Regions from separate parts of the Paenibacillus sp. RC334 genome, predicted to be linked through region 2. Evidence: riboswitches for the same ligand, from Rfam matches in the RefSeq annotation. Region 2 holds a riboswitch; each other region holds the start of a gene.

Region 1 (6,205 bases), 2.9 Mb from region 2:
CTGAAGGGCTGACACGCAAGGACGCTATGAAGCGTACAGCTACTGATCGCTCCATTTCCAAAAGGGATGTATATAACGCTCTTTTATGAAAACTTCCATAAACAAAAAAGGGCCTTCCGACGGTTGGGTTCAAACCGTGGAAGGCAACAAGGAGTATATATGAAAAAGGTTAGAATTAACAATCTCTTATAAGTCTATTATATACTAAAAATCTTAGTTTGTCACAGGTGTTGGAATTTCTGAGATGCAATCTTGGCAAACAATTTTTCCTTTGAAGTAAATTACGTTCTCGGCATTACCGCAGAAGATACAAGCAGGCTCGTATTTTTTGAGCATAATGCGTTCGCCATCAACATAAATTTCCAAAGCGTCTTTTTCGCCAATACCCAATGTGCGGCGCAATTCGATTGGAATAACAACACGTCCGAGCTCGTCAACTTTTCTTACAATACCAGTGGATTTCATCATAATAAATCAGGCTCCTCTCGCCTTTAAAATAATATAAGTGTCATGATTCGACAAAATATTCTCTTTTCTGATATTTACTATACCAACGATTCCCAAAACAGTCAACCTTAAATATTTGCTAACAGGTTAATTATGCAAAAGTATTTAGAATAAAGAGCATGATGCGTGTGTATTACCTTATTTTATTGATGATTTTAGCCATTTGTCGATTTGGAAATGTCGAAAAGCTATAATTCGACATATTACGACAAGCGATGTCGAATGAAGGAGATCGTTTAGGATTTTATTGTATCTTAATCCATTATTCAGAATATTAAAGGAGCTGATATCTTGCACCAGCCACTCAGTGAAGAAAAAGTTTTTAAGGACCCGGTACATAACTATATCCATGTTCAGGATACAGTGATATGGCGTTTGATCAATACTCCAGAGTTCCAACGCTTGCGCCGCATTCGGCAGTTGGGTACATCTTATCTTACTTTTCATGGAGCGGAGCATAGCCGTTTTTCGCATTCGCTAGGTGTGTACGAGATTACACGGCGTATTATTTCCCAATTTGAACGCGGCGAATTTTCGGATTGGCCGAAGGAAGAAGGTTTAGTCGCGCTGTGTGCGGCTTTGTTGCACGATGTGGGGCATGGCCCGTTTTCCCATTCTATAGAAGAAGCCTTTCATATGAACCACGAGGATTGGACATGCCGGATTGTATTGGGGAATACGGAGATTAACGCTGTGCTGAGGCAAGTCGATGAGGAGCTTCCGGCGAAGGTGGCTGCGGTCATTGCCAAAACGTATGACAAGCCAATTCTCGTTAACCTGATCACAAGCCCATTGGATGCGGACCGTATGGATTATTTGCTGCGGGATGCCCACTCGACGGGGGTCAATTATGGCACCATTGATCTGGATCGTATTTTACGGCTGCTGCGTCCTCATAATGGAAGAATTGTTGTGAAGGAGTCAGGTATGCATGCGGTAGAGGATTATCTGATGTCACGCTATCAGATGTATTGGCAAATTTATTTTCATCCTGTAACGCGCAGCTCGGAAATTTTATTGCGTAAGATTTTCAAGCGGGCGAAGGAGCTGTTTAGAAACGGATATGAGTTTAGTTTTCTGCTGGAACCGTTGCCGGATCTCTTTCGGGGGGAGCTTACGGTGGAACAATATTTGATGCTCGACGAGTCTTTGATTCAGACAGTATTCAGTCAGTGGAAACAGGAAAAGGACGAGATTTTAAGTGATTTGAGCGCCCGTTTTATGGATCGCAAGCTGTATAAATATGTAGAGATTGAAAATATGGATACAGATACCATTGACGACATTCGGACAGCGCTGAAGCAGGTTGGTTTGCATCCCGAATATGATCTGGAAATTGATTTTCCGACGGATCTTCCTTATGATGTGTTTCGGCAGGGTGGCTCGACGGACAACCAGATTTTACTGCTTGGACGTAAAGGAGAAGTGAGAGAAATTTCCGAAGTATCGGAAATTGTGCGCTCCATTAGCGGTATTCACCGGGGTAAATATCACATGTACTATCCCCAAAACAAATTGGATGGGGTAAAGGACAAGCTTCCTGCCGAAATAAGGAATTATTTTGTCAAACAATAGACAAATGTATGCCAATAAAAGTAAATAAGGGGACATGAATTTTGAATTTATTTGACACTCATACCCATCTGGATGCGCCGCAATTTGACGAAGATCGGGAAGAAGTTATAGCACGTGCTGTCGAAGCGGGAGTAACCCGCATGATTAATATCGGATTTAATCGTGAGACGATTCCATCCACGATGAAATTAGCTGAGACGTATGATTTTATTTATGCGGCGATTGGATGGCACCCACAGGATGCGATTACGATGCAGGAGGGAGATATGGAATGGATTGTATCGTTATGCAGTCATAAGAAAGTCGTGGCGATCGGGGAGATTGGTCTGGATTATTATTGGGACACATCACCGAAGGATGTACAGCATCGGGTGCTACGCAACCAGATTGGACTGGCTCGTGAGCTGAACATGCCAATTGTCATCCATAACCGGGATGCGCATGAAGATATTGTTAAGATTTTGCGTGAAGAAAAAGCGAGTGAGGTTGGCGGAGTCATGCATTCCTTTTCCGGAAGCTGGGAGACGGCTAAAATGGTGCTGGATATGGGCTTTCACCTCTCTTTTGGCGGGCCAATAACGTTCAAAAATGCCAAGCAGCCAAAGGAGGTACTCGCACAGGTGCCGCTGGACCGTCTGCTCATTGAAACGGACGCTCCCTACCTAACGCCTCATCCGTTCCGCGGGAAGCGAAATGAGTCCGCACACGTGGGACTGGTCGCAGAGGCGGCTGCCCAAATCAAGGGAATTACGGTGGAGGAATTAGTGTCAATAACGACCCAAAATGCCTTGGAACGATTTGACATTAAGTGAAAAAGTGAAGAAATCGATCAAAATAAAGAGATAGACGAAGCTAATCATGAATTTGTTGCAGGAAACTCAAGAATATTACAATATTTTAACCGAATATTTTGAAAAATGTACTTGAAACCTGCTTTACAACATGCATAGAAACAGGATATCATCTTTTCAGTGAATTGTTGTTTGAGTGTAAACATCAACAGCTCATTTCATGAACCAGTCTCGCTGAGTCCCTTTTACAGGGAACGGGGGAACCGATATGGCTTACAGTACGTCCGGCGTATGGCAAGAAGGGAGCGTCTCTTCCGCCAGCCGGCTCGACCGAAATCCTTTCCCGGATGGGATTGAACAGGTGGAGGGGCCGTATTTCGATTTCTTTCTGGGTCTTCGGGGTGAATGTGAAGGCGACCGCCATGAGCGGTTGACCCAAGCTAGGGCGTCTCTCTACGTCCGAACCCGACAGCTAACCCCGTAAGCGTAACAAGAGAGAAGCCATCTCGTGCATGATTTTTCCGCATATTCGCACATGCCGGAAGCCACGAAAGAGCTCTCTAGTCTCTTTCTCTGGCTTTTTTTGTTGTGAATAAAAGAAAATCTGTCATCATACTGTGATTAAACAGGGGAGGACAGCATGCCGCGAAGACGGGTACATGGTGCAGGACAGTCGCATTACGGGCTTGTCTTGTAGAAAATCTGTTATAGTCACGTCAATCTCAACTATGTCTTACTCCAGACGGCGGGCTATGTAAGGAGGACGGAGGAAATGGGCATTTTCCAAAAAGAGGAGACCCATGAGTCACGCTCATCCAGCATGTCTTACGTATTGCGTTGGAAGCAAGAAAATGTGCGCCAGGCTGCTTTGGTTGCTATTTTTCTAATCGCACTAACGATTATGATTTCAATTCTGGTGTACACTGAATCTAAAAAACAGGTTTTTTTTGTCATCGATGGTAAGGCATCTGCGGTAGAAACCCGACAATCCCAGCTCCAAGATTTGCTCAAAGAGCATTCTATTTCACTTCAGCCGCATGATACGGTTTCGATGCCGCTGAACGGAGCAGTACAGGATGGGGATCGCGTAGTCATCAAACGTGCCAATCAGGTCAAAGTATCCTTAGCCAATGAGACGAAAAAATTGTACACAACAGAAAATACAGTAGAGGGTGCCATTCGCACCTCGGGCTATAAATTATCGTCAAATGATAAAGTTTATCCTGCTCTGGATGCTTCTGTTTCGTCTAACATGGACATAAAAATCATCCGTGTGAAGAAACAGCAGGTCGAACAGAAGCAACAGGTACCTTATCAGGTCATCAAAACGGCCGATCCAAGTCTCTATAAAGGCGATAATCGGGTCATCCAAAGCGGTAAAACGGGTGTTGTGGTCCAGCATGTTCAAAAGGTATACCATGACGGAAAATTGGTATCCAAGCAGCTGGTAAACAAGGAAGTCGCGCAGAATCGTGTGGATAAGGTGATTGCGGTAGGAACGAAGAAAAAGCCGGTCGTTCTGGCTGCTTCCGTCGGTCCTGAAGATGCCGTTAAGGCAACACGGGTTAGTTCGGACAATGCTGTCCGTAAAGCAGGTGTGAATTTTAAATATAACAAAGTATTACAAAACGTCTCCATGACGGCGTATTCGTCACAGGAGCCAGGTATCGGTACACGTACCGCATCCGGCACGCGTGTCACGGAAGGACGCACCATCGCTGTCGATCCGAGTGTGATTCCAATCGGCTGGTGGGTGTATATTGAAGGGGTGGGCTTCCGCCGTGCGGAGGATACCGGTGGCGCAATTAAAGGCCACAAAATCGATGTGTATTATGAGAGTTTGAGTCAAGCCAATCAGTTTGGTCGGAAGCACGGTAAAACCGTATATGTGATTGGACCAGTGAAGCCTGAAATGAACTAAAAACGTGTTGTATATGTTTAGGGCAATGCGATAGTATTAACATCATAGTTATGCATGCTAAGAAGAGGATACCCTCTTCTTATTTTGTTTTCAAAAGCTGGGAAAGATGAATATAGCTGACTGTGTAGCAGTGGAGGGAAACGCAAATGATCAAGGAAGTGATCGTGGTAGAGGGTCGGGATGATACGGTGGCTATTCGCCGTGCTGTCGAAGCGGATACGATAGAAACGGGCGGCTCCGCCATTAATAAAATGACGCTGCGCAAAATTGCGCTGGCGCAGGAGCGGCGGGGTGTCATTATTTTGACCGATCCCGATCATGCAGGGGAGCGTATCCGCAAAATTATTGCCTCCAAGGTGCCCGGCTGCAAGCAGGCCTTTATACCAGAGGCAGAAGCGACGCGTAAAGGGGATATTGGCGTGGAGAATGCCTCGCCTGAAGCGATCAGACATGCTCTCGCACGGGTGCATACGACGGTGGAAGGGGCCGATCCGCTAATTGATTGGGCGGACCTGATTGACGCCGGACTTATCACCCACCCGAATGCTGCTGCACGACGTATGACTTTGGGTAATGTGCTGGGCATTGGTTACTGTAACGGTAAGCAGCTACATAAACGGCTCGCTGTGTTCCAGATCAGCCGTGAGGAATTTGCCGGTGCGCTGGCACAAATTGAAAGTGAAGGATTGTGATATCCGTATGACAGGGATTCAAGATATAGCAACACCACGGCGCACGAAGGAAATTATTCAGCGGCACGGGTTTTCGTTCAAAAAGAGTTTGGGACAAAATTTTCTGATTGATCAAAATATTCTGAACAAGATCGTGAATGCTGCGGGATTGGACGAAACGAAGGGCGCACTTGAGATCGGTCCGGGGATTGGCGCTTTGACTGAGAAGCTGGCGCAAACGGCCAAGGTAGTTACTGCTGTGGAAATTGACCAGCGGCTCCTGCCTATTCTCGAAGAGGTGCTGGCCCCTTATGAGCATGTGAAGGTACGCCATGGGGATGTGCTAAAGCTGGATTTGCGAGAGGTGTTCGCTTCCGATTTTGCCGGGGTTAGTAAAGTGAGCGTCGTCGCTAATCTGCCGTACTACGTCACTACACCGATTCTGATGAGGCTGCTGGAGGACAAGCTCCCTCTGGAGAATATCGTCGTCATGATCCAAAAGGAAGTGGCTGAGCGTATGGCTGCGTCTCCTGGGACGAAAGATTACGGCAGTTTGAGTATTGCAGTGCAATATTACAGCGAACCCGAATTGGTCTGCATCGTACCGAATACGGTATTTATTCCCCAGCCGAATGTAGAATCGGCGGTCATCCGTTTGCGTGTGCGGGAAGTGCCTCCGGTAGAGGTGGTGGACGAGCAGCATTTCTTCGAAGTCGTACATGCTTCATTTGCCCAACGTC
Region 2 (6,205 bases):
TCATGAGCGCTATATCGCAATCATCAAATAACCCGGCAGCCGCCATGGGAACCTTGGCTCCGCGTGTTTCCTCGGCAGGTGTGCCGTATACTCGTACTTCTCCACCGATCTCGTCAATGACCGATTTGAGACCGACAGCCGCTCCTGTGCTCATCATACAGATCAAATGGTGTCCGCATGCGTGTCCCAGACCTTTCAGGGCGTCATATTCTGCCAGAAAAGCAATGACCGGACCGGGTTTGGCTGCTTTATAAGTCGCAATGAAAGCCGTTTCGATACCCAGTACAGGGGCCTGAACTTCAAATTCGTGAAAAGCCAATTCCTCTTTTAGACGGGCAGCCGCCAAAAATTCCTCATTCCCCAGCTCCGGGTTTGCGCCAATATATAAAGAAATGTCCTTAAAACGTTGGGCATGCTGCTCAATGGTACGTTGGATCGTATTTTTGTTATTCATGGAAAAACTCCTTTGTAAAAGCTGTAATGTAGGTATTACGTCAGGTATGCTGAAATTGTACTATAACATTCATTGCATAATCATGCATATTCATTTATAATGACACAATCTTATTTATTATAAAGAATTTAAGGAGAGAAAAAAGATTGAAAAAGGCATATCGTTTTACCGCCCTGATTCTGACGGCGGTTATCTTGCTGTTGGCTGGTCTTCCGATGCTTACTGCATACGGGACGGAAGCGAAGACACAGCCAAAACTTGTACTCGGCATGAGTGCCGATTTTCCGCCGTATGAGTTTCATAAAGACATTAACGGTAAGGATACCATTGTAGGCTTTGACGTTGATATTGCAAATGAAATTGCCAAGGATCTTGGCGCGGAGCTGGTTATTGAGGACATGAGCTTTGACTCCTTACTGCCTGCCCTGCAAAGTGGTCGTGTAGACCTGGTACTGTCTGGTATGACACCAACGGATGAACGCAGAAAGAGCATTGATTTTTCGGATGTATACTACCACTCCAAGCAAGTCATTATGGTACGTCCGGAGGATAAGGACAAATATCCGACGATGGCTGCTTTGAAAGGCGAGAAGATCGGCGCACAAAAGGGCAGTATTCAGGAAGAGATTGCTCAAAAAGTGCCCAATGCCTCTGTAACTTCGCTGGATAAAATCTCCGACCTGGTGCTCCAGCTTCGGACACAGCGTATTAACGCTGTCGTAATTGAAGATACAGTTGCTAAAGGATACACGTTGGACGGTACTGTAACGCTCGCCAAGGCGGTACCTGAGGATGAGGGAGCAGAAACAGCTGTAGGTATTCGAAAAGGAAATGCTGAACTGCTGGCATCTGTAAATAAAACGTTGGCTCGCCTGAAAGCAGACGGGTCTATTGAAAAGTTTTCCACGGAAGCGAGTGCACTCTCTGCCGATCGACAGGTTTCATCCAATAACATCGTGGATATATTTTGGAAATATCGCAGCTTTTACGTTACGGGTATCGGCTACACGTTGTTGCTGTCTGCGCTCGGGGTACTGTTCGGATTTATCATTGGTCTGATCATCTCTCTGCTGCGGATGAGTGGTGTGCGTATCATTGAATGGTTGGGTACGGCCTACGTAGAGGTACTACGTGGTACACCTATGCTGGTACAGCTTATGATCATCCATTATGGAGTTGCTTTGACGCTGGGCGTCAATTTTACGCCACTTCAGTCCGGTATTATTACGTTATCTCTGAATAGCTCGGCATATCTGGCTGAAATTTTCCGTGCAGGTATCCAGGCAGTGGACCGTGGTCAGATGGAAGCAGCCCGTTCACTCGGTATGGGACGAGGCAAAGCTATGCGTCACGTCATTTTACCGCAAGCGTTCAAGTCTGTACTGCCTGCGATCGGCAATGAGTTTATTACGATTATTAAAGAGTCCTCCATCATTTCTACCATCGGTATGGTGGATATTATGTATCAGGCCCAAGTCATTAAGAACATCACCTACGAAGGATTAAGTCCGTTCGTCATCGCGGCTGCTATTTATTTTGTAATGACATTCAGCTTGTCGAAGCTGTTGGGTTTATGGGAAAGGAAGTTGAGAGCCAGTGATCACCGTTAAACAACTGCGTAAATCGTTCGGCAAAAATGAAATTTTAAAAGGCATTGATATAGATATTGCCAAAGGCGAGGTTGTTGTCGTCATTGGCCCGAGTGGTTCGGGGAAAAGTACATTTTTACGTTGTATGAATCTGCTGGAGCAGCCGACCGACGGGGAGATTTTGTTTGAGGGCGAGCCGATTACAGCCCGTGGTCATAATATTAATGCGACTCGTGAGAAAATGGGGATGGTGTTCCAGCATTTCAACCTGTTCCCGCACAAAACGGTGCTGCAAAATTTGACGCTTGCGCCGACTCAGGTTAGAGGCCAGTCCGTGAAGGAAGCGGAGAAAATTGCGCTAGAGCTACTGCGCACCGTTGGACTTGAAGACAAAAAGGACACCTATCCCAATCAGCTATCCGGTGGACAGAAGCAGCGGATTGCGATTGCACGCGCCTTGGCGATGCAGCCGCATGTGATGCTCTTCGATGAGCCGACTTCCGCTTTGGACCCTGAAATGGTCGGGGAGGTGCTGGACGTGATGAAGAAGCTGGCTGAGGGTGGCATGACGATGGTCATCGTGACACATGAAATGGGCTTTGCCCGCGAGGTAGGAGACCGCATTATCTTTATGGATAACGGTCAAATTGTGGAGCAAGGTACACCGGAGCAAGTTTTTGGCACTCCAAGCCATGATCGTACCCGGGATTTTCTTGCCAAGGTTTTGTAAGAAATGAGCTTATAAAGGCTATGAAGTAAGCCCTCCGCGGTGGAAGTTTGACGGGAGGGCTTTTTCTTTTTTTGTCATCCTCGTTCAGATTTTTGTAACTGATTTCGATTTCATGATGACAAAATTGTAACAGATGTAGTATGATGTTCAGGGTTCCCAACATTTTCATGCAGATAAGGTTACAAAATTGTGATATTATGCAGTGAGCCAAAACTTACCGGGGCAGCAGACAGCTACGACAGACGCTGAATGCGGGACCCAAAACCATGGGAAGTGCGGGGGACGTAACAACGGCAGTAACTTCTGATCCGTCTTCATACGAATGGATGGAAGGTTGCCTAGGGGTGAATTGCACAAAAGCATAGGGCTTCTCCTGAGTCCGAATCCGACAGCTAACTTCGCAGGCATAACAGAGGAGGTACATATCTTTTGAAACATCTGAAACGTATTGGAAAAACAATGAAATTTGCGGTGCTGGCAGCAGCCATTGCAGGATTGGCGCAGACAGCCGGGGTAGCCGACGCCGCTTCGCTTCATACCGCCAAGGAAGGTGATACCTTCTTTTTACTTGCTCAACGTTACGGGGTATCTGTAGAAGATCTGCAAAAGGAGAACCCGGATGTTGCCGCCAGCAATATATATGCAGGAGTGCAAATTAAGGTGCCGGACGAGAACAAGTTAAAGGCCGCTTCGGATTCGAAGCCTCAGCTTCTTTCCGAGAAAGCGCCAGCAGGTGACGGTCAACAGGTTGAAGCATGGGGCAAAACATTTAACTACAGCAAAGTAGTTGACGTGAAGGCCACAGCGTATTCCGCAGCAGCCAGTGAAAATGGAAAATGGGGAGCGGTGGACTATTTCGGAAATCCGCTTAAGCTCGGTACGATTGCGGTAGACCCCAACGTAATTCCGTTGGGTACGAAAGTGTTGGTTACAGGCTATTCCCACCCGGGGCTGCCCGATCAATCTTTTGTAGCGGTAGCACGCGATAAGGGCAGCGCCATCACGGGTAAACGGATTGATATTTTCATTCCAGGCAGCCCATCTTTTGTGAGTGACTTTGGTTTTCAGAATGTGAAGCTGTATGTCATTGATAAATAGACTTATGTAAGCAAATGAATTAAGTGAACATAATATATATTATGTAAACTATAATCTGTGATCTATAATCAAATAGCTTAATCGCAGGTTCAGATTCATATATGGGTCTTGTCGATTAATAAAGGGCTGTCTTGACGAGCAGAATGCATCTGCTGGTAAGACAGCCCTTTTTACTGTTATTTCCGCTCCGAGGTGTGAAGTAGCCGGGGAACCGTGACAAATTTGTAGCCCTTGGCTTTCAGCGACTGAATGAGACCCGGCAGGGATTGAACAGTGCCTTTCAGATTGGAACTTTGACCTCCACCTGCGTGCATTAAAATGATGGAGCCTGGTCCGGTAGCCGGGATCACATTACGCTGAATTTGTGTTTTACTGAGTCCCTTCCAATCGAGGGAGTCTACGTTCCAATTGACAATCATGTAGCCGTGTCGACGCGCCCACTGGATCTGAGGCTCCGTAATTTCACCATAGGGCGGGCGGATCAGCTTGGGTCGAAAGCCGACAGTGGCCTCCAAAATATGTTCTGTTTTCTTAATCTGGTTGCGAAAGCGTTCCGGTGAAGCCTTCCTAAAATCCGGATGGGTATAGGAATGGTTGCCCAAGGCATGGCCTTCACGTACGATACGGCGAATCATGCCCGGGTGTTTTTCCGCACGGTGACCGACAATAAAGAAGGTGGCTTTGATCCCATTCGCGTGCAAAATGTCCAGAACCTGCGGCGTATACCGGGAATCGGGCACGTCATCAAAAGTCAGGGCAATTTGCTGCGTATGCGGGCCGCACATTTTAAAAATATCCGCATGTTTTTTCCGAAGCATGGCTAATGTGGGAGTGGCTCGTTCTCTGCTCTTATGTGCTGAAGAAACAACAGTCGCTTCCTTGGAATGAGTCGTTCCGATATCGGGAGGCGCGTCCGCGTGAACGGGAAAACTCGAAAATGCTAGTAACAGTGCCATCATTGGAAATATTCCCCTGTACGGCATATGTATCCCCCTTTCCGTGCAGTGGTACCTTCTGTTGCTTTCATTTATTATGTACCTGACATGTTGAAATTATGCTGCTGAACAGGTTAGACTATTGAGTGGTTGAGTGGAAATGCCCTGTGTAACGGATGTAAGTGAAGATCACGAAGCTAAACGCACATATTCTATTAAACCTGAGCGAAACAGCAGCATTTTCGCAACTTTTAGCCTTTTAATGGATTCGGTATCCAGTGATAGCTGGTGTATAATGGGGTTGCAATTCATATTGTAGAGACATGGAATTAAAGGAAGGATGGATCAATGTGACCGACTTGTTTACTCCTTATCAATTAAAGGGACTCTCTTTAAAAAACCGGATTGTAATGCCACCAATGTGCCAATATAGCGTGGAGGCCAAAGATGGAAATCCCAATGATTGGCATCACGTCCATTACGTTAGCCGGGCAGTAGGTGGCACCGGGCTGATTATTGTGGAAATGACAGCGGTCCACCCGGATGGACGCATTACAGATTATGATCTGGGTATTTGGAGTGACGAGCATATTCCTGCATACCGTAAAATAGTGGAGGAAGTCCACAAGTACGGTGCCAAAATCGGAATTCAATTAGGTCATGCCGGACGCAAGGCTGAAGATGCTGATTTGCCTGTCGCACCGTCCTCGATTGCTTTTAGCGAACGTTTTAAGGAGCCGCACGCTTTGACGACAGCCGAAGCCAGGGAGCTGGTTCAGGCTTATAAGGAAGGCGCACGCCGCGCGGTGGAAGCCGGTTTTGATACAGTAGAAATTCATGGCGCTCATGGTTATCTAATTCATCAATTTCATTCCCCTTTAACGAACACAAGAGAAGATGAGTATGGACAGGATTTATCGCTGTTCGGTGTTGAAGTGATTCAGGCTGTTAAAGAGGTGCTTCCGTCTGATATGCCTGTGTTGATGCGGATATCCGCCAAAGAGTATGTTGAAAACGGATATAATGTGGAATACATAGCGGGCATAGGGGAACGATATCGTGATGCAGGTGTGGATATTTTTCACATCTCCTCTGGTGGCGAGGGGCCGATTGGTTCCAATGGCGGTCCATCTGCGCGTGCGGGATATCAGGTGGATTTGGCACGTGATATACGTGAAAAGCTTAATGTGCCTGTAATCGCTGTCGGTCTACTGGACGATTATGAGGATGCGCGGCGGGTGATTCAGCAAAAAGAAGCTGATCTGGTAGCGATAGGACGCGCCATGCTGCGCGATCCGTATTGGGCGCTGCATGCGTCGCGGGAGCTGAAAGTACAGGCGGATATCCCGGAGCCTTACTTGCGTGGTTTTTAGAATGCACTTTATTTTTTAGAATACAC
Region 3 (6,205 bases), 1.6 Mb from region 2:
AACCCCGATCAGAATCGCCCCAAACAGCTTGTTGTCCGTACGAAGTGTGCCTGTCGTCACTGGAGTCGGTGCTTTGGCATTCAATGAAGCTGCTACAGCTAACAGTGCAACAATCGATACATATCGTCCGAAGAACATAACGATACCCGTTGTCGCGTTCCAGAATACGTTGTTATCCGCAAGCCCCTCAAATCCCGAACCGTTATTAGCCGCAGATGACGCATATTCATATAACACCTGAGTCAACCCGTGATATCCGGGGTTTGTGACCGCATCGTATCCCCAATGACTCATAAAAGCGAGCGCAGTCGGCACCAAAATGAGAAACGGATGTACCAAAATGGCAATTGCGATCAGCTTCATTTCCTTGCCTTCAATCTTCCTGCCCATAAATTCCGGGGTCCTGCCGACCATCAATCCACATATAAATACACCCAGAATCGCGTACATCAGCATATTCATCAGCCCGACACCCTTACCGCCGAAAATGACGTTCAGCATCATTTCACCCAAAGCAGCCATACCGCCCAGCGGGGTCAGTGTATCGTGCATATTATTGACCGAACCTGTCGTAGCCGCCGTCGTTACCGCCGTGAACAGTGCCGATTGTCCGATGCCGAAGCGGACCTCTTTCCCTTCCATGCTTCCCTGAGAAGCATCCACCCCCAGTGCCTGAATCAGCGGATTACCCGTTTTCTCTGACACGTACGTAATAGATAGGAATACGAGAAACAGTACCATCATGGAGCTAAAAATAATCCACCCCTGCTTGCGATTACGAGCGAACAGCCCAAAGGTATACGGCAGAGAAGCTGGCATCACCCACATCGCCAAAATTTCCAGCACATTCGTCCAGGGACTTGGATTTTCAAAAGGATGCGCCGAGTTGGCCCCATCGAAACCGCCCCCCGTTCGTCCCCAAGTGCTTGATCGATTCCATCGAAGCAACGGGTCCCAAGGCAATCTGTTGCTGTGTTCCACTCATCGTCGTGATATCCGCCGTAGGCTGAAGCGTCTGCGGTACTTTCAGTCCGACCAGCACCAGCGTAAGCACAAAGGCCAACGGAAGAAAAATCCGTATAATTGCTTTGATAAAATCCTGAAAAAAGTTGCCCATTCCTTCACCGCGCCGCGTCAATCCTCTCATAAAAGCCGCAGCAACCGCAAAACCGGAAGCAGCCGAAGTAAACATCATCATCGTAACGAACGCCATCTGCGTCATATACGTAAGTCCACTTTCTCCGCTGTAATGCTGGAGATTCGTATTGGTCATAAAGCTGATCACTGTATTAAAAGCCAGTGACGCTTCCATATTGTCGTTTCCAGCCGGATTACCGGGGAGCAGTCCCTGCAAGCGCAGTAGCACATAGCTGATCGCCACAAGCACGACATTCGTAGCGATAAAGCTCATCACATACGTGGTCCAACGCATGCTCTCCAGCTTTTTCAATCCTATAACCTTGTAAATCAGCTTCTCCGTCCCGCCAAACACTCGGTCCGTCCGATTCGGTTCATTTGAGAATACATGATACATATAGGTGCCCACTGGTTTCACCAAGAGCAGCAATATCACAATCACAATTCCAATTTGCAGCAGCTCCATCATCTATTCCCTCCTCCAAAATGCTCCTGCGTTTGGAATAACAGACGGGTTCGTAGCACCAGGCGTTGCACACGTTTGCGAAAGCCCGCTGCCTCTGATGCTTCATCCATGATCTGCTGTTCCCCGCCCGCTTGATCCTGTTTAGCTGATTAGAACTTTTCAGGATTCAGGAGTGCGTAGATTAAATACACAAACACAATAGCCGTAAGCGTAAGCACAACCATCATCCTTTTCGCCCTCCTTTGGAGGTCTGTGCATCACACCAGCGTACAAACAGCAGTATCACTCCATAACTCGCAGCCATCACGAGCAGCATGTATATATCCATCATGTTCATACCCTCCCGTATCTGTCCTCAGATCGTTATTCTTACACCCTCGTAAAATCAACATACAATTACTTTGAAAATTTTAATTTATATTAGCCATATCGTAAGCGACTATCCGTTCAGCAGGAAACCCACCTCTCCATTCAAAGTGTAGATCACATGGTCCGCTCCCAAACCTCGATAAATCCCTTGAGGATTACAGCCGTGTGTAATGACATAGATCGAATCTGATGTCAGCGGCCGGCATATTTGCAGAAAACGGCACGTCAGATTCAAGCTGTTCTCGAACAAATACACGCAGCCAATTTCTTTTTTGGGAAAATTCCATTTCCCCGCTTGCATCGTATTGATGCGCACAATATGCTCCACACCCATTTTTTTGAGCTGTCGTTCCTCCTGAGCGCTATTCGTAAGAACCGCAAACGCCAGTTTTTTGAACATAAGCAATTTCACAAAATTTCTGCCCGTTTCATTCGGTGCAGTGACAATGATTAGCCGACCTTCCATCAGTAGCTCCTCTCCCGGTATAAAAAGACAACAAAAAGAAGCCAAAGGAAAAAGGCTTTCCTCCGGCTTCTTACGTAACCATGATAAAATAAACCATGGCTGCACACGGCGGTTTGTTGCCTCTCCCTGTACGCTTACGAGGTTAGCTGTCGGATTCGGACGTGAGAGTCGCCCTATTTCTGACACTTGGCCAGAAAATTCACCCCTTGAGACACTCGGCCCTTTAAAAGCCGCATAGATCTCGTTTGGTTCCCCCGCTTTTGCAACTGCAAAATTCAGCGCTATAGACAATTCGTTGCTGCTTCATTCACTTAATTTGAAATTACGTCTTGAATCATACACCCGCGCAAGGAACACTGTAAAGCTCACCTGCGGGGTTATAAATCGGTCTTTGGAGCATAAAAGATTAATAATAGCGCTTACAACACAAATATCCTTCTCCCAGCTCCTTCAATCTCGGTTTTTCATCCCTTTTCGAAAATGAAGAGGCATGTCAATATTGGCGTATGGGGAGCATTTTTTGTCCTTTTTTTGTAAAAGAGAAAGGAAAAGTGCTGTATGTACCTGATAAACGCCGATTGAACCTGTTTTTACCATGAGAAACACCGCTATTTGCCCCATTTGCAGTGCCATTTGCCGTTTTGGACAAAATACGATTTTACAGCAGCAGACGGCGCATTACATCTATTTATAGACTTGCAACTCTTCGTTAAATTGCTTACAATTTAATTGTAGAATATCAAATTAGGAGGAAAACCATGACCGTTTATGAACATGATGCACAAACCCTGCAAGGGAAAGAAATTCCGTTGTCCACATACGAAGGAAAAGTACTGCTCATCGTGAATACAGCCAGCAAATGCGGGCTAACCCCCCAATACAAGGCGCTACAAGAGCTATATGACCAATACCATGAGCGGGGTCTTGAAATCTTAGGGTTTCCCAGCAACCAGTTTGCCAAGCAAGAGCCGGGTTCCAGCGAGGAAATTTCGGAGTTTTGCCAGATCAACTATGGAGTTACATTTCCGATGTTTGCCAAAATAGATGTCAATGGCGATCAGGCGCACCCTTTATTCCGCTACCTCACCCAAACAGCTCCGGGCGTATTAGGCTCCAAAGCAATCAAATGGAATTTTACTAAATTTTTGATTACACGCGAAGGTAACGTATTTAAGCGCTATGCCCCACAGACAACTCCGGATAAATTGGCGGGGGATATCGAGAAGCTCTTGCAACAAAGCTGACAGGTCCATCCCTGTTCACAAGCAGCCAATCCAAACGGCTGCTCCTGTGGCTAGGAAAAAGGGATATTTTAGTTCGGCTTATATAACAAAAAAAGCAGCCAATCACGTCAAAAACGTGTCAGGATGCTTTTTTAACTGTGTCTTGCATGTAATGCGGTCGAGAGGACTCGAACCTCCACGGGCGTACGCCCACTACCCCCTCAAGATAGCGTGTCTGCCATTCCACCACGACCGCAAATTCTAATGTTTTGAGGCAACAGATTTATTATACTCCCTTGCATTCTATTTGTAAACATAAATACAATAATTATTTTTATGTCAAATAATCTAACATATAAAAGCTATAAAAATATTTAATTTGACATATCAACACTATGAGTGTAAATATATATTACATAATATCTCTAAATTTTTTCTGAATTCATTTTTAAAGTCATTTAATATAACATAAACATTCTACTCCAAGGAGGCGAACCGCATTGCACAAAGGCAATCGTTTGCTGAACTACGCATTGCTGTTGGACCCTTCCCTGCCTGTCGGTGGCTTCACTCGTTCCTACGGGCTGGAGGAGCTGTTTCGCAATGGCCGCTTAACCTGTTTACAAGACCTGGAACACTATGCACGCACTGATCTGCTTCCTCAGTTCACATCCCTCGATGGCATGGCTATCAAAAGCCTTTATATTGCCGTTCAGCAAAATGATGGTTGGCGTATCGCCCTCATTGATAAAATGCTGCACGCCCAGCGCTCTTCCCTACAACACGTGAAAGAGTCACGCCTATCCGGCCAACGCCTGCTTAAGCTCGCCAAAGCCTTGTACCCTTGGCTTGAATTCGACCAACTCGAAGCTACACTCATCCAATACAATGCGATTGGTACACTTGCAACCGTTCATAGTTGGATTAACGTTTCCCTTGGAAATGATGTAGAGCAGACCATTCACGGCTACCTTGCCGCAGCAGTGTCCTTCTGTGTCGAAGATGCTTCCAAGCTGCTTAATCCCCCTTATGAGGAAAAGAATCCTGTTATTCAGCGAATGACCAACGAGCTTCTAACCGCATGGAAACAATTCAACACCCCAGAGTCTGAGCCAACCGCATTTCAGCGTGGCCTTCTGCATAGGCATTGGTCCAGCTCCTACATTGCTCAGCCACCCTATATGAGCAGCAACCACCAGCGCGGGTGAAATTCACTGATTCCTTTGTCCGGCCCCATTATACGCCTACAGCATCCCCCTGATGCCTGTTTTCACCAATCCAGTACCAACGACAAAAGCACTCCCACCACTTTTTCCAGTGGCAGAGTGCTCTTTTTATCCAGAATACAACTGCAATTTCGCACAATTAACAGGCTCCAGATGGATTATCCAGACATCCATCACTTAATTAAGTTATATTTTTATCTGAATTACGTATTTTAGATTGTAAAAACACGTATAAACGTGTATCATAGTTTTAGATGGTTAATTCTAACATGTTTACTGATGATTATTATAACACACCAATTATTCCGCAAGAATCCGTAAGGGGCGATTTCACTTGAACAACAAAATGCCTGTCACCTCCTTAGGGTGGGCCATCAAACAAAGGCTTGTCGAACTTCGGCTGGATCAGAAAACATTTTGTGAAACGCATAACATCCCGCCTTCACGCTTGTCCAATCTGATTCACGGCACCCGCAAAGCACAAAGGTACAGAAAACAAGTTGCTGCAATCCTCAACATCGACGATAACGATTATAAGGAGGCATCACCACTCTGAAACCAACGATGTGAGCGTCCCCCAAGCATGCGGCACGCTATAACATCGGCAACCCAAATAAACTCGTCAATCGAACCCGTCGGTCCGTTTTACGGGTTTTCAACCTGAGTGATCTTTAGCGAGAAGATCATTCAGGCTGTGTTTTGTCATTCTCACCTTTTTGCTTACGATATTTCGCAAATTCCACATATTCTAATATGAAATTCTGTTCTTCTGTATCCAGATCCTCTGCCTGGCAATTCAATGGCCCCATCACTCCAAAAAAATAAGCAGCCTTCTGCTCCTGAAGTACACCCTCACCCGGTTTGACGCCTTTCATTAACCAATCCAGCGATACATTAAAAAAGTCCGAAATCTGGATTAAATGCATCGTTCCCGGCGTTGTTTTACCTCTTCTCCAGTCTCCAAGATTACCCGAGCTGATTTTGAGCTTTTCACAAAACGCCTTCTTCGTCATTCCCCGATCCTTAATCAAGGCTTCAATTCGCTGATAAATCGTTTGGTCTCCCAAAATTATCCCCTCCGACACCCTAACTTTTTCTTGAACTATTCCCAAAATTTCAACCATACTTATTCGGTTATCATTACTTTAATATTCCGCACCCGATTATTCCGTAGTGGAACCTTCCTGCCTTTTCTCTTTACGAAAGCGGGTAAATTCAATATACTCAAGTATAAAATCCTTTTCCACCTCGCTAAGCGATTCCCCCTGGCAATCCAGTTGCCCTGAAACTCCAAAAAAATAAGGGTCTCTCGACTCCC
Region 4 (6,205 bases), 3.0 Mb from region 2:
TTCGGGTGTGCGGTCCACGGCTACCCATACCAGCCAAACCTGGCGTCCGTTTGGTACATCCTCTTTATTGGTAGAAAACTTAATCCCGCGTTCTACTTTACTTTTGGCATGCATAGCACCGACATCAATTTTGGCCTCGCCGCGGTCAATAATGACCGGGGACATGCTGTTCAGGTCGATTGAACCTGCGCCGAAGCCCTTATGTTTACTCTTGCCACTGACAATGTTCAGTGCAATCTGTTTTTTGCCGTCCGGCTGATTTTCACTCATGCGTCACTAAGCCTCCATTTTCCGTCTTGACACTCATTCTACACTATAAATATTTTAACTAATAATCTCCCGAAAGCAAACATATACATGCTGTAGATGCTTGTCAACGGGAGGTATCCATTGTATGACCCCAGCACGCACCAAAATCGTTTTATTGTCTACACTAGCCCTCGGTCTCCTCGTAGGGACGTTATGGTTTGCCTGGCAGCCTGAATCTAAGTCCGATCCGCAATCCTTGGGCAAACCGCCGTACGATTCCCAGTCGGAGTCTGCGCTTGCGCCAAACATGGGCAAGCCTCTGGGGGCAAACATCCTGCCTGACGTACCCCAAAGTCCTCCACAGCCTGCTTCGGAGATTCTTAGCAAGCGTGTGGTGGAATACCACATTGACGTGTCTCTGGAAGAAGGACAGGTTTTGCGGGGCACCGAGACGCTTACATGGAAGCATCCGGGCACCAAAACCGTGAACGATCTGTACCTGCATCTGTACCCCAATGCCTTCTCTTCCATGGAAACCACCTTCATGAAGGAATCCGGGGGCAAGCTGCGCGGCGACACCATGCCCAAGAACGGCTTTGGCTCCATGACACTAACTGAACTTAAAACGGAAGACGGTTTATCCCTCCTGCACCGGACTCAATACGTGCAGCCGGATGACGGTAACGTGAACGACCGCTCGCTCATGAAGGTACGTCTCCCCAAGCCAGTCCGAGGTGGTGAAAGCATTACATTATATATGAAGTTTGAGGTAAAGCTACCCGCCATCTTCGCACGTATGGGCGCAACAGATGATTTTGTCATGGCGGGTCAATGGTTTCCCAAACTTAGCGTCTACGAAACCGCAGGACAGCGTGGACGCGCCGAGGAAGGCTGGAATCTGCATCAGTATCATGGAAACTCCGAATTTTACGCCGATTTCGGAATTTACAGTGTGCGGATTCGAGTGCCTGAAACATACATCGTGGCTGCAACTGGATTCCCCACCCGTGGAGCAGTCCGGCAAAATGGGCAAAAAATATATCAATTCTATGCCGATGACGTGCACGACTTTGCATGGGCCGCTTCACCGAATTTTGTAGCCGCAGAAGAGCCATTTTCCTCTGCCGAGGTGCCGGGTGTCAAAATCAAACTGTATCTCGACCCATCGCACAAGGAGCTCAAGGGACGCTATATGAGCGCAGCCAAGGCCGCTCTTTCCTATTACAGCAAGTGGTACGGGCCTTATCCATATTCGACCCTGTCCATCGTTGTACCACCCAAAGCAGGCAGCGGCGCGGGCGGCATGGAATATCCCACACTCATTACGGCTGCAGCGGCTGATAACCTGAATCCAGGCTATAGTCTGGAGCGGACAGTCATTCATGAGATTGGGCATCAATATTTCTATGGAATGGTGGCAAACAACGAATTCGAGGAACCATGGCTGGATGAAGGCTTTACCTCTTATGCAGAGGAACGGCTCATGGAGCAAGAGTACGGACTTATCCCCAACTTGCCGTTACAGTCTGGACAGGTATCTTCCCCGCAGCCGTTAAACCGTGAGTCCTGGAAGTACGGCTCAGCTATTAAATATGCACAAAATGCCTATTCTCGGGGTAAGCTGGTGCTGCGTGGCATTGAACGCCAGGTCGGCGTAAAAAAAATGGACCGAATTATGCGTACCTACGTCCAGACCTACCGATTCAAGCATCCATCCTCACAGGATTTTCAGCGTATCGTCGAAAGAGTCACCGGACGTTCGTGGAGCCACTATTTTGAACAATATGTATACGACGGCCAGATGGCGGATTTTTCAGTGGATCGCATTACGAACCGCAAGCTGGCCAACGGATACGAAGCAACCATCACACTCAGCAAAAAAGGGGCAGATTATCCCAAGGTCCCTGTTCAAGTTACCTTCAAGGACGGTACAACGATATTCAAGGCTTGGGACGGCATGGGCAAAAGCACCACCTATCGACTCAAAAGTGCATCTCCGGTCTCCCATGTGATTGTTGATCCACTGTACACGATTGCGCTGGAGAACAAGCATATCAATAACAGTCTGAAGGACGAACTGAACGAAAAAACCCAGACCCGTTGGAGCATAAGTGTAACCAAGCTGCTGGAGACACTGCTTGGAAGTCTGTCATGGTGAGGTGTCTATAGATGCGTACCGTTATAAAAGAAGGCTGGGCGCTTGTGCGCATACAATTTTATATTGTCATCATTCTATTTTTGTATCGACTGCTATGGGGCGTTTTTCTCTATCGGGTGGTACAATCCGCCGTTATTCCCCTACTACTGCGCTACCCTGATCAGGGTCAAAATGAACTGGGGCAGACCTTGTTTTGGATGGAGAGCCAGATTGCCCTGACAGACAACCGGGAGGTTCATATGTATCTGTGGATACTACTGGGGGCAACGGTGCTGCGTATACTGATTACCCCCTTCATCCGGGCGGGAATATACCAAAGTCTGCACACCCATGCGACCGAGCCGCAAAGTCTGTCTTTTTTCCGTGGAATGAAACGTCATGGTTTATCATCGCTGATCTATTACGTCATCGAGCTTGGGCTCTTGCTGCTCCCTGCTTTCTGGGTGGTGCCGAGGCTCTACCCTATCGTAGCCGGGGCGCTGCAATCTCCCGCCTATCTGCTGCATGTGCTGCCCTATGCCATCGGTTGGATCGCTTATGGCTGGTTCATCCGCCAGTGCATCCTGTACATGCAGCTAGGCACCGTAGGTGGTCACGCCATACTGTCGTCGCTGCTCGCCTTCTTTCGCCAAATCCTTCCGGCTATCGGTATTTCGCTTCTGCTCGGCGCAGGTGTGCTGCTTGTCCTTGGCCTATTCGGCACGGTGGCGATGATTTGGACTGGCATGCTGGCACTCATTCTCCAGCAAACGTATCATTTTGTTACCAGTCTGGTCAGGCTATGGCACATCAGTTCACAGTACCGCCTATGGCATACCGATATCTCCGACAGAGGTTGAACCCCCACTCCGTTCCTCCTGAGCAATTTCTGGCTGTCGAAAGGCAACTATCTATATCCACTCCTATCCATGTAAACGGCACATAACTGAATACTCTTAACAAAATCTGTTCCCGCGATAAAGGGAGCAGATTTTTTTGTAATTTTTTGCGATGAAACATTTGCCAAAGCCAGCCAACTTTGTTACAATAATCGCAGTGAACTGATAGTAACAACTTTGTAATCTTTATTGTAACCTTTACCTTAAAAACATCGTTATCGTGAATACTGCTCTCCAAGGTGCACATCTTAAGTTAAGCCTAATTCCTGGCACCTAGGAAGCGGGGGAACCAGTTTGGGTGAATTGATCTCGCAACAGAGTGGTCATAGGGGAACCTTCTACCGAATCCTTAAGCTAACCTCGCAGGCATTGGAAGGGGTATTTTTTTTTGAAGAAGAAACTAACAATCGCAGCCATGGGTCTTGCCATTGCCTTTACATCTTTTACATTCGGTGGCGGCAGTGCATTTGCAGACTCCAAGATGGACCAGGTCATCCAAGATACCAAAGGAACGAGCTACAGAAGCGGAGGCACTACACTCGACGGATTCGATTGCTCCGGCTTCACAATGTATGTATATCAAAAACTGGGAATTAAACTGCCGCATCAATCCGGATCACAATTCAAAATGGGATCTTCCGTATCCCGCGATGAAATGAGACCTGGAGACCTGGTGTTCTTCAACACCACAGGTAGAGGCATTTCCCATGTAGGTATCTTCATGGGTGAAGGGAAATTTGCTCACTCCTCATCTTCACGTGGTGTAGTTGTTAGCTCACTGAACGAAAATTATTACGCTAACCGATATGTCGGTGCCAAAAGAATTATGAGCACAGATGCTTACCACGCTGTAGCTTCTGAAACTCCTGATGACGACAACGTAGAATAACTAACGAACAGCAAGCTAACCTGAGCCGCAATTTGATTCTGGCCGGAATCGAATTGCGGTTTTTTATGTCCGCAACATCAGAAACGTTATTTTTACTGACGAACTGACACCTCAAAAGGTTTCAGTTTTTGCGAACATCGTCGGTTTTACCGTCACGACGGGGGGGAGTATATGAGCAGTAAAGCCTTCTTATTGAATGTATACCCGACTTGGGTATGAAATAAACACGCTTGCCAATCCCCTGCAACTTGTCTACAATCTGTTGTTAATGGTTTAAGTACTTGTAAAAGGAGGATGGGAAGACATGCCGGCCTCAATATCTAACTACCGAATCGTGCCGATGGACGAGCAGCAGGCGGCTGCGATATGTGAGTGGCGCTATGATTCACCCTACAATATATACGGCTGGTTACCTTGGGAACAAATGAAGGCGCTTGAGGTCGAATTTGGAAACCCCTCGCTTCGCCAGGAGCAATATGTAGCCGTACTGGATGACGAGAACATACTAACCGGATTTGCTCAATATTTCCCGATGATTGGCGTGACCCGGCTAGGTCTGGGAATGCATCCCGGATTGTGTGGACATGGCAGAGGCGCCGAATTTGTCCGTGCAATTGCCGAGGAAGCCAGACGACGCAACCCTGAGAATGAAATTGATCTGGAGGTCCTGACTTGGAATGGGCGCGCCATCCGGGCTTACAAGGCAGCCGGATTTGAGCTTACGGATACCTATGAACGTCAGACTCCCGATGGCAAGAAGCCATTTCATTGTATGGTATATCATCCCGACCACCAGCCTCATGTTCTATGATAAAAGCGCCTTCGGCATACAACTGCATTGTTGTATATCGAAGGCGCTTTTATCATACGACAGACCACGATTAGCTCAATGACTGCTACGCATTTTCTCAAAAGCTTCATTATATTGTTGGGCTTCCTTAATATCCACGGCCATAATGCCACCGTCATCCCAGGAGGTTAAACGCAGGGTCACGGTCTTATAATCAATCGTAATAAATGGATGATGATTAAATGCTTCCGATATAGCAGCAACTTCATCCACGAATGCAATCCCTTTCATAAAACTGGAAAAATTATATTTCCGGACAATCCATCGTCCTTCCTCCAGTTCCCAGCCCTCCAGCTTCTCCAGATGTGCTTCAATCTCTTCTTGTGTAAAAGGCATGATACGACTCCTCCCTGTTTATACGGAAGCCTTTCAGCCGCTTGAATGCGACCAAAACTACGATATATTGGTGTCCATATTACCACGGCCCCGTTGATAAATCCATAAAACGGCCTGTTCAAATCAAAGGTACCGACGTCAGCTCCTCATCTCCAATGAGCACATAGATACGGTGCTGCTCCGGTTCATAGATGACAACGCCGCTGCCCACAGCGATAACGGGCTCTTTACCCAGTGCATAAAACAGATCTTCAGCCAGCGCTTCATTGACTTCCTGACGCCCTGCCGGGTCCAGTCTGTCCCAATCTTCTGCTTCCATTTCGAAAAATTCATAGCTATCTGGAATGCGTCCCACAGCCTCTGTCAAATCGTTCAAAATTTGTTCATACTCCCGTCCGTGCTTCACTCCCATGCCATTTCCTCCAATTCTTCCACCATTCATTACATAATCACCTTATTATACCGGAAATTCGTACTTAACAAAAAAGAGAGTTTTGTCGATAAATACTATAATCCGTCTTGTAATGACGTGCCTGGGGCAAGGACGACCCCGGCGGCATGAAAGGATTCAAAATCTATTCTCATGGATGAGGTGTATCATGCAAATTTCAACCATTATCGGACTTGTACTCGGGATTGTGTCATTGGTCGTCGGGATGATTCTCAAAGGCGCGCCAGTGATCAACTTGGTCAACAACCCCGCTGCTTACATGATTATTTTTGTCGGAACGGCAGCAAGTATTTTTATGGCCTTCCCGATGGAAGAAATCAAACGCATTCCGAAGCTGTTCAAGGTTATTTTCACGGAACAAAAGCTTTTGGACCGTAAAGAGCTCATCGGCACG

What was found. A riboswitch is a leader RNA that binds a small molecule or an ion and turns the genes downstream of it on or off. The one in region 2 is predicted to bind cyclic di-AMP.
Region 1: linked by a shared signal. The riboswitch ahead of QMK20_RS27020 (resuscitation-promoting factor) and the one ahead of QMK20_RS13705 (3D domain-containing protein) in region 2 are both predicted to bind cyclic di-AMP.
Region 3: linked by a shared signal. The riboswitch ahead of QMK20_RS06485 (hypothetical protein) and the one ahead of QMK20_RS13705 (3D domain-containing protein) in region 2 are both predicted to bind cyclic di-AMP.
Region 4: linked by a shared signal. The riboswitch ahead of QMK20_RS00115 (C40 family peptidase) and the one ahead of QMK20_RS13705 (3D domain-containing protein) in region 2 are both predicted to bind cyclic di-AMP.

The regions. Positions count from the first base shown of each region.
Region 1 covers NZ_CP125370.1:5,894,046-5,900,250, forward strand. Annotated here, with positions in the region: gene rsmI (16S rRNA (cytidine(1402)-2'-O)-methyltransferase) at 1-89, shown strand, start outside; gene QMK20_RS27005 (AbrB/MazE/SpoVT family DNA-binding domain-containing protein) at 214-468, opposite strand; gene QMK20_RS27010 (HD domain-containing protein) at 799-2,082, shown strand; gene QMK20_RS27015 (TatD family hydrolase) at 2,124-2,894, shown strand; cyclic di-AMP (ydaO/yuaA leader) riboswitch at 3,096-3,376, shown strand; gene QMK20_RS27020 (resuscitation-promoting factor) at 3,646-4,794, shown strand; gene rnmV (ribonuclease M5) at 4,941-5,486, shown strand; gene rsmA (16S rRNA (adenine(1518)-N(6)/adenine(1519)-N(6))-dimethyltransferase RsmA) at 5,494-6,205, shown strand, end outside.
Region 2 covers NZ_CP125370.1:2,991,513-2,997,717, reverse strand. Annotated here, with positions in the region: gene QMK20_RS13720 (M20 family metallopeptidase) at 1-454, opposite strand, end outside; gene QMK20_RS13715 (ABC transporter substrate-binding protein/permease) at 601-2,064, shown strand; gene QMK20_RS13710 (amino acid ABC transporter ATP-binding protein) at 2,051-2,773, shown strand; cyclic di-AMP (ydaO/yuaA leader) riboswitch at 3,020-3,195, shown strand; gene QMK20_RS13705 (3D domain-containing protein) at 3,203-3,871, shown strand; gene QMK20_RS13700 (polysaccharide deacetylase family protein) at 4,048-4,854, opposite strand; gene QMK20_RS13695 (NADH:flavin oxidoreductase/NADH oxidase) at 5,157-6,179, shown strand.
Region 3 covers NZ_CP125370.1:1,361,571-1,367,775, reverse strand. Annotated here, with positions in the region: partial or broken gene kdpA (potassium-transporting ATPase subunit KdpA) at 1-1,603, opposite strand, end outside; gene kdpF (K(+)-transporting ATPase subunit F) at 1,753-1,827, opposite strand; gene QMK20_RS06485 (hypothetical protein) at 2,043-2,438, opposite strand; cyclic di-AMP (ydaO/yuaA leader) riboswitch at 2,554-2,729, opposite strand; gene QMK20_RS06480 (glutathione peroxidase) at 3,197-3,682, shown strand; tRNA gene QMK20_RS06475 (tRNA-Leu) at 3,835-3,917, opposite strand; gene QMK20_RS06470 (urease accessory protein UreF) at 4,180-4,869, shown strand; gene QMK20_RS06465 (XRE family transcriptional regulator) at 5,222-5,443, shown strand; gene QMK20_RS06460 (helix-turn-helix domain-containing protein) at 5,571-5,954, opposite strand; gene QMK20_RS06455 (helix-turn-helix domain-containing protein) at 6,051-6,205, opposite strand, start outside.
Region 4 covers NZ_CP125370.1:20,242-26,446, reverse strand. Annotated here, with positions in the region: gene QMK20_RS00130 (YwhD family protein) at 1-270, opposite strand, end outside; gene QMK20_RS00125 (M1 family metallopeptidase) at 395-2,407, shown strand; gene QMK20_RS00120 (hypothetical protein) at 2,419-3,246, shown strand; cyclic di-AMP (ydaO/yuaA leader) riboswitch at 3,532-3,669, shown strand; gene QMK20_RS00115 (C40 family peptidase) at 3,674-4,174, shown strand; gene QMK20_RS00110 (GNAT family N-acetyltransferase) at 4,479-4,985, shown strand; gene QMK20_RS00105 (4a-hydroxytetrahydrobiopterin dehydratase) at 5,061-5,360, opposite strand; gene QMK20_RS00100 (hypothetical protein) at 5,479-5,772, opposite strand; gene motA (flagellar motor stator protein MotA) at 5,960-6,205, shown strand, end outside.